Regions from separate parts of the Paenibacillus sp. WC2504 genome, predicted to be linked through region 2. Evidence: predicted binding sites of a transcription regulator. Region 2 holds the regulator's gene; the other holds the start of a gene.
The links. The regulator NrdR, encoded in region 2, represses ribonucleotide reductase genes. The targets are predictions, from matches to a motif close to AACACNATATATNGTGTT.
Positions count from the first base shown of each region.

Region 1: ACUN27_RS27065 (adenosylcobalamin-dependent ribonucleoside-diphosphate reductase) is a predicted target of NrdR. The motif match lies at 2,562-2,579, and genes of this name have one in related genera.

Region 1 is NZ_JBQZFH010000001.1:6,028,155-6,032,579, forward strand. Features, by position in the region: gene ACUN27_RS27065 (adenosylcobalamin-dependent ribonucleoside-diphosphate reductase) at 1-2,510, opposite strand, end outside; gene dat (D-amino-acid transaminase) at 2,833-3,660, shown strand; gene ACUN27_RS27075 (transposase) at 3,960-4,256, shown strand; gene ACUN27_RS27080 (IS3 family transposase) at 4,268-4,425, shown strand, end outside.
Region 2 is NZ_JBQZFH010000001.1:6,330,860-6,335,284, forward strand. Features, by position in the region: gene htpG (molecular chaperone HtpG) at 1-1,092, shown strand, start outside; gene ACUN27_RS28590 (hypothetical protein) at 1,152-1,334, opposite strand; cyclic di-GMP riboswitch class I at 1,409-1,505, shown strand; gene ACUN27_RS28595 (hypothetical protein) at 1,555-1,743, shown strand; gene ACUN27_RS28600 (hypothetical protein) at 2,001-2,207, shown strand; gene nrdR (transcriptional regulator NrdR) at 2,262-2,741, opposite strand; gene ACUN27_RS28610 (alpha/beta-type small acid-soluble spore protein) at 2,852-3,067, shown strand; gene ACUN27_RS28615 (lytic transglycosylase domain-containing protein) at 3,135-3,752, opposite strand; gene coaE (dephospho-CoA kinase) at 3,749-4,345, opposite strand; gene ACUN27_RS28625 (MntP/YtaF family protein) at 4,377-4,425, opposite strand, start outside.

The sequences.
Region 1 (4,425 bases), 300 kb from region 2:
CCGCTAACAGCAGCCACCGGTGCCGGAGCTGGCGCATCCAGCACTTCACTCGTCGCGGTCACGTAGTTCCGCGCGTCGTCTTGCTCGTTCATCACTTCGTCGTGCTGCTCGAGCGCTTTGGCAACCGCGTCAGCGATCGACTCGACACGGTTCGTGCCAAATCCAATGGCGCCGGAGCCGCCAATGCCTTTCAAGTGCTTCACGAGCAGCTTCACTTTGTCCCCATGGTCGCCGTAACGCAAGAACAACGAGCACACGCGGCCTAGTGCTTCAGACATCGCAAAAACGTCTGATCCGGCTTTCCCCACGTTGAGGAATATTTCACTCGGCGTTCCGTTCATATCATTAATCGTAATATACGCCATGCCGAATGGAGTATTCACTTTATAGGTTGCGCCTCGCAGAATTTGCGGACGGCGCTTATATTGCTTATCGAAAACTTGCTCTGTTTTGGCGTCAACATTAACCGCAAGCTTGCCTGAAAGATTCGTTAAGCTGGCTTCTTCTTTCACAGCTTCCGCAGCTACAGCAACAGGTGCTGCTTCTGCCTTCTCAACTTTCTTCTCCTCTTTCTTGTCTGAACTTGTGCTAAGAACTTGCACATCACGGCTTCCATCACGGTAGATGGTAACGCCTTTACAACCCAAATCAAAAGCCAATTCATACAACCGTTTGGTCTCTTCAACTGTGAAATCGGATGGGCAATTCGCTGTTTTGGAGATCGAGCTGTCAACCCATTTCTGGATCGCTGCTTGTGCTCGAATATGATCTTCAGCCGTTAAGGTCATGGAAGTTACAAAGTAATCCGGCAATTCCTGATTCGGATTAGCGTCTTTCCATTCTTGAGCAATCGGCACATATTGTTTATCAAAGCCCAGACGGCTTTGACGGAAATATTCAAAGGCAAAATACGGCTCAATCCCCGTCGAAGTGCCAACCATCGTCCCTGTGCTTCCCGTTGGAGCCTGCGTGATGACCGTTACGTTGCGCATTCCGCTGTTCTTAATGGCTTCGCCAACTTCCGGGAATACCTTGGTCATATTTTTCATAAAGCCGCTTTCCAGGAACTTATCTGCAACAAACGCTTGGAAAGATCCTTTTTCAGAGGCGATTTCCGCTGATGCCAGATAAGCTTCTCTTGCCATGAAGCCGTAGATTTTGTCCAAAAACACTAAGGATTCCGGACTACCGTAACGAATTTTCAACTTAATCATGAGTTCCGCCAAGCCCATTGATCCTAAGCCTACGCGGCGTTCCTTCTGTTGATTCTCACGGTTTTCTTCAAAATGATAAGGCGTTTTGTCAATGACATTATCAAGGAAACGCGTCGAGTAGCGAACAACCGTAGCCAGATCCGCCCAATCGACATCATGTTTCTCTGCATCATAAAATTTGGATAAGTTAATCGCCGACAAGTTGCAAACTCCCCAAGCCGGAAGCCCCTGCTCCCCACACGGATTCGTACAAATAATCGGATTGAAATACCAGCTATTCGACATTTGGTTGTAGTATTCCATGAACACAACACCAGGCTCAGCCGATTTCCAAGCGGACTCAATAATCGTGTGCCACACCTCACGAGCTCTTACTGTGCGGTAAGGCTTGACGGCTTTGCCAAGTTGTTTCCAAGCTTCCAAATTGCCGTCCCATTTCTCGTTATATTCAGGATCCGTCGTATCTGGGAAAACGAGTTCCCACTCCAAATCTTCCTTCACGGCCTTCATAAATCCATTGCTTACGCAAACGGATAAATTGGCATTGGTGATTTGTCCCATCGTTGACTTCACCGTAATGAAATCTTCCAGATCAGGATGCCAGTCATTGATCATCAGCATGAGTGCGCCACGACGGCTTCCGCCTTGCTCAATCAGACCTGTTGTATAGCTGAACAAGCCGCCCCATGATACAGCACCGCTCGAAGAGCCGTTAACTCCTTTGACAACGGAACGACGTGGTCGAAGGGAAGACAGATTGATTCCCACACCACCGCCGCGTGACATGATTTCCGTCATTTCTGAAAGTGTGCTCATAATGCCGCCACGGCTATCGTGAGGAGATGGGATCACATAACAGTTGAACAACGTTAACTCGTCGCTTGCATCCGCTCCTGCTGCAATTCGTCCGCCTGGAACAAGTTTCCAATCATCCAAAATATATCTGAATTTCTCCGTCCATTCCTTGCGTTTCTCGGGTGTCGTTTCCACGGATGCCATGGCTCCGGCCAAACGATCCCACATTTCTTCCGGTGTCTTTTCTATGTTTAATGTAAGCTTCTCAACTGCAGATTTGACTGTCTCGCCACTGCGTGTTCTTACTTGCACGATGTCGCCTTCACGGCTAATAATTTCGCCTACTTCTTTGGCTGGGAATTTGGGATCATCCTTCGTCAATACGAGTACGGTGTCTCCCACTTTAGCAAAGCTCGTATCCGCATTCTTAAGCGCATAGCGATCCAAAAATATTTTCTCGCTTAACCCTTCCAGCCTCTTACCTGATTGCGAAATCCCCATTGATAAATGCCCTCCCAATAAGCTACAGTTTCAGCTCCAACTAAATTGAAAATTACAATATCTGGTGTGAGAAATCCATTATACAACACTAGATATGGACCTTCGAATGGCCAAAGGACCAATTTTGTTTAATAAAACAAGTAAATATCGCTTTAGCTAGAATTTCCTCGAAATCTCTCTTTATTTTATAGAAAGCGAGCTGGCGGTTCGTTGCTTTTGACGATAGCGGATTCCTCTGCTAACCTGTATTTAGGATACCACAATTCGCTCAACTTTAGAACATTTGTTCGTTATTTATTTTTCCTAAGGAGAGGTTAGAGACATGTATTTTTATAAAAATGAATTTATGAATAAAGAGGATATTCAGCTCTCGCCCGATGATCGCGGTTATTATTTCGGAGACGGTATTTATGAAGTTTTCCGTGTCTATCAGGGCCAACTGTATGAGCAGGACGCCCATATGCAGAGGCTTCAAAGAACCGCCAGCGAGGTGCGGCTTACCCTCCCTTTTACCATCGAAAAAATCGGTCAAATTCTCACAGAGCTGGTGGACAAAAATAAGCTGATCGAAGGCACCTTATATCTGCAAATCACCCGAGGGGAAGCTCCACGCGCGCATCCGTTTCCGACTCAGGCAGAACCGATCATGCTGGCCTATTGCACGGAAGTCCCTAGACCAACGGCAACCATACATAACGGGATTAAAGCTATTACGTTTGCCGATATTCGCTGGTTAAGATGCGATCTCAAAACGCTCAATCTGCTGCCCAACGTCATGGCCAAGCAAGCAGCGCTCGATCACGGCGTGCAGGAGGTTGTACTGCATCGAGAAGGTACGGTGACGGAGTGCAGCGCATCTAACCTGATGATGATCAAGGATGGCGTGCTTTATACGCATCCTGCGAATCATTTGATTTTGCACGGTATCACCCGAGCAGTCGTATTGCGTTTAGCTGGAGTTTTGGAAATACCGGTTAAAGAAGAGGCTTTTACGACGAAACAGCTTATGGCGGCTGACGAAGCCTTTATTACAGGAACAACGGTAGAAATAACGCCAATTCTGGAAGTGGATGGCCTCACGATTGGAGCCGGCACGCCAGGGGCATATACCCGCAAGCTGCAAGAGGAGTTTGTTCGCACGTTCTCGTAATCAGCAAAAAACCTAAGGCATCTGCCTTAGGTTTTTTAAATCCTCACACGAGGAACGCCAGGGCGCTATTTCAGCGAAATCCACCGTGTGTAGCGACGGAAGGGAACTCCAGGCCGTTATTTCGGAGCTTTCATACGAATATGCCCGCATTTTCCAGAAATAAGACCCTGGAGTTCCGTTCAAGTCCCCCGACAACTACTTTACCCCTAAATAGCGTCCTGTATGGGGCTAGAATTAGAAGTGGACACATCGTTAAGTGACCCCAATAATAGACTTAACGAATAGGAGGGTGTCCGCCCATGGGAGAGCAACGCCAACGATATAATGAAGATTTTAAGAAACAAGCAGTAAAATACGTTCAAGAACAAACAAAGACATTACCGGAAATCGCAGAGGAAATGAACATCCCCGCTGGAACATTAAAGAATTGGATGACAAAATATCGTTCCTTTGAAAACGAGCCTGTAGGTAACCCAGAGAAACTTCGGGACATTGAGAAACGCCTGCAGGCCTCTGAGCGGGAGAAGCAGGATCTGCAGGAAGAACTAGCGATCCTAAAAAAGGCGCTGCACATCTTCAGCAAAGAAAGGAACTAAGGTTCCAGTTCATCGAAGATCATCGCTCTGAGTTTCAGGTGGCGAAGATGTGCAGGGTCATGCAGGTATCGAGGAGCGGTTTCTACAAGTGGCAACAGGCGCTACCAAGCGAGCAGGAATTGCATAAAACAGCGCTACTGAAGCGAATTGTTTATCACTTTCATGATTC
Region 2 (4,425 bases):
GATAAGCCGCTTAAGCATATTCATGTTAGCGCGGACGGAGCTGTTGTCTACCAAGCGATCCTCTTTGTTCCGGAAAGCATGCCTTTCGACTACTATTCCAAGGAATATGAAAAAGGCTTGGAGCTATACGCCAATGGCGTTTTGATCATGAACAAATGCGCGGACCTGCTGCCCGACTATTTCAGCTTCGTGAAAGGGATGGTCGATTCCGAAAGCTTGTCTCTGAACATTTCCAGAGAGATGCTGCAGCATGATCGTCAATTAAAGTTGATTGCCAAAAACATTCAGAGCAAAATCAAAGGCCAACTTCAATCCATGTTGAAGGATGAGAGAGAGAAATACGAGACCTTCTACAAAGCGTTTGGCCGTCAGCTCAAATTCGGCGTCTACAGCGACTACGGCACCCATAAAGACGTTCTGCAGGACTTGTTGATGTTCCACTCCTCCAAAGAGAAGAAGCTCGTTACACTCGACGAATACATCGCGAGAATGCCGGAAGATCAGAAGTACATTTACTATGCATCCGGGGAGTCTATGGAGCGCATCGATAAGCTTCCGCAAACGGAGCTTGTTACGGATAAAGGCTATGAAATCTTGTATTTCACAGACGATATCGATGAATTCGCAATCAAAATGATCATGACTTACAAGGAAAAAGAATTCAAATCGGTTTCCAGCGGCGATCTCGGCATTGAAGCTGATGATAAATCCGAAACCGAAGCGGACAAAAACGATAACAAAGAGCTTTTCGACTACATGACCAGCTTATTGTCCGGTAAAGTTACGAACGTCAAAGCATCCAAACGACTCAAGAAGCATCCGGTTTGCCTGTCTACAGACGGTGACGTAACCATCGAGATGGAAAAAATCTTGAATGCGATGCCGAATAATCCGAATGTGAAAGCTGAAAAAGTTCTTGAAATCAACATGAACCATGAAGTGTTCGGCTCGTTGAAGGACGCTTTCGAAAAAGACAAAGAGAAACTGAACCTTTACACGGCCCTCTTGTACAACCAAGCACTCCTCATCGAAGGCTTGCCGCTTCAAGACCCGGTTGAGTTCACGAATGACATCTGTAAAATTATGGTGTAAATCTTTCGCCATAATCAAGAGCACTGCCGCCGCTATGGTTGCAGTGCTCTTTCTTGTAATCAGGAATGCTCATCAAGCCTGATCATCGGCTGCGCGGCTCTATCCTCACTCCGATTATTTGCCTCCATATTCGAATACACATAAGCCAATAATCGATCTTGATCAATTCCTAAGGAGCTAGCTACCTTCATAATATCTAATTCATAAGAAAAACCTGGAATTTGATTGGATTTGACGGACATATGCTTCAACCATCCTTCGAATAGATGTAATAATTGGAAATAATGTGATATAGTTTTCTTACAAGCATTAATCGGCACGACAAAGGCAAAACCACTGAAAAGTGGTGACGCAAAGCTATAGGGGCTAATTTGGACTAATTTCCATGTCCAAAATGTCAGCCAGCTGCCAAGACCGCCTCCGTCCGATTAATGTAGAAATGACTAGGAGGAGCTGAAAAGGATGGAGAAAATTGTGTTGAATGGAAACATGAGCTTGGATGTGGAGCACTTGATTGCTAACCTGCATCTACCGGAAAGTGATATTTTGAACATGTTCTCCTTTAAGTTTAATAACAACCTGCTGTCCCACGAAGAATCCATTCGGTTTATTCAATTTCTTAGGAGTGAACTGGACAAACGTACCCAATAACAGAATTATGCACGAACGCCCACAAAAATGCAGTCGGTTGGTGTCTATAGCATTATTTTTTTTAAAATCGAAAGAAATCGCGCCATAATAGCTTTTTAAGAATAAACACAGCAAAAAGACAACGGGAATCCCGCTGTCTTTTTCTTATTTTTTGTCAGATTTAAGGTTTAAAGTTTAGTGGATTTTCATACGCTAACATCCAATAATTTCCAAATACACAACATATACTATACTAGATTACTAGATTAGTCCTTGAGTTGAGGATAGAAAGGGAGAATGACGATGAGTTCAGGCTTGATTACCTTGCATTTGACTGCAACCATCACGGTTTCGGGGACCATATTAACAATGCCCTTACGATTGGCGTTACGGTCGTCTTGGAGACGCTCTCCTTTACGGCTACCTCTTCTTCTACTTCAACGACAAATAATTTAGTAGTCACTACGGTTATTCACTCTATCTAACAAATAAAAGCCGATCTGATCACGTTCAATCGAACGAATCAGAACCGGCTTTCTTTATTTGTCCCGGAGTAGGCCGGGATCATGCTTTCCCAATATTTGCGTTAACTCTTTGAGGAACATGTTAATGTCCTTGAATTGCCGGTAAACGGAGGCGAAGCGAATGTAAGCCACTTCATCGACTGGGTACAATTGCTCCATGACGATTTCGCCAATGCCTAAACTGTCTACTTCCGCATGAGCCGTCGTGCGAAGCTGCATCTCAACTTCGGATACAAGCATCTCGAGTCTCTCCATAGACACCGGACGTTTCTCACAGGCACGTATTAAGCCTCTTAATATTTTCTCACGACTAAATTCTTCCCTGCTGCCATCTTTTTTAATCACAATAAGCGGAGTTTCTTCCACCATCTCAAAGGTGGTGAATCTTCGGGCGCATTTCTCACATTCCCGGCGACGGCGGATCGATTTGTTTTCATTAGCTGAACGTGAGTCAAGCACTTTCGTACCGGAATAATCACAGAACGGACACTTCATTCGCTATCTCTCCTTTCTCTTCTATCTGATGGATTACCATATGTTACATGTCATGAACGATGAAGAAGTGCGCACAATACTAGTACCAACCGACAAGGAGGTGAACAGACATGAGCGCAGGAAACAGCAACACACTAGTTGTTCCTCAAGCTAACGCAGCGTTGGATCAGTTGAAATACGAAGTAGCCCAAGAACTTGGTATCTCTATCCCACAAGATGGATACTACGGTAACATGGCTACTCGTGACACTGGTGCCATCGGTGGTCACATTACTCGTCGCCTGGTGCAAATCGCAGAACAATCTTTGGCTGGTCAATTCAAGTAATCTTGAGTAGAAGTAGCCGCTGAATCTGCAAACGGGAAGCATTGGACTTTAAGCCCCCACAAAGGAGCTAGTCCAATGCTTCTTTGTTATGTAGAGACTTCATTTGCTCACTCTTCCATTGTTCTTGTTCGGAGTAAAGCTTTGTGTATTTCTCGTAATAATAAATAACTCTCTGAACATAATGACGCGTTTCGCCGAATGGGATTTGGTCAATGCGCTCTTGTGAGCCGTCCCAAACGTTCGTTTGCTTCCATTTATTCACATTCCCTTGTCCTGCATTGTAAGCTGCAATCGCATAAATTAAATTTCCATTGTAATGCTTGTTCAGCCAGCTTAAATACCAAGAACCGAGATTAATGTTCACATCCGCTTTTAACAAATCCTCCTGGGTATGTGGTCCTAAATTCGTGGACTCTACAATCCATTCTGCCGTGTCCGGCATCAACTGCATAAGCCCCAAAGCACCTTTTTTCGATTCCAAATGATGCTTATAGTTCGTCTCCACCCTGATGATGGCTGCAATGAGAAAAGGGTCTATATTGTGCTTCGCCGCACTTTGCTTAATTTCCTGCTCAAAATAGATTGGATACAACTTTCTTCCTATAAAATTGCTGTTCATAAAGAGGACTAGAACGAAACAAACGAGTAAAAGGGCGAACACTCGTTTTTTGCGCAAAAACTTCATGAAAGCCCCTTCCCTAGCCAAAACCGTTCGACCGAAGATAAGGTATCTTCCCAGGTTCCGCTGTTGTCGATCACGATATCCGCCAATTTGCGTTTTTCTTCTATCGACATCTGCGCGTTGATTCGCTTGTTGGCCGCGCTTTCCGTTAAGTTGTCTCTTCGCATTAAACGTTCTACTTGAATGTGAGGAGGCACATACACGACCAGAACCTCTTCGAACATAAAAGATAGGTTCGATTCAAACAATAAAGGAATATCGACGACAACCAGTTTGTCAGGAAATTGCTTCTCATACGCTTCCATCTGTTCTCTGATCATCCTGCGGATAGGCGGGTGCAAGATGTGTTCTAGTTGTTTACGGGCATCCGTATTCCCAAATACGATCTCACCCAGCTTTTTACGGTGCAGTGAGCCGTCTTCCTGAATGACCGCTTGTCCAAAATGCGCAGCAACCTGTTCGAGAACAGGGCTGCCGGGCTGGACAACATCGCGCGCAATTTGATCCGCATCTACTAATAGGGCGCCGCGGCTAACCAGCATGGCGCTAACTGTGCTTTTGCCGCAAGCGATTCCTCCTGTTAACCCGATATTCATAGGCAAATCTCTCCTAAATGTTTTCCTGTTACTACAGCATTTTCAATAAACCCATAAGTATAAGTACACACCCCGGAAGA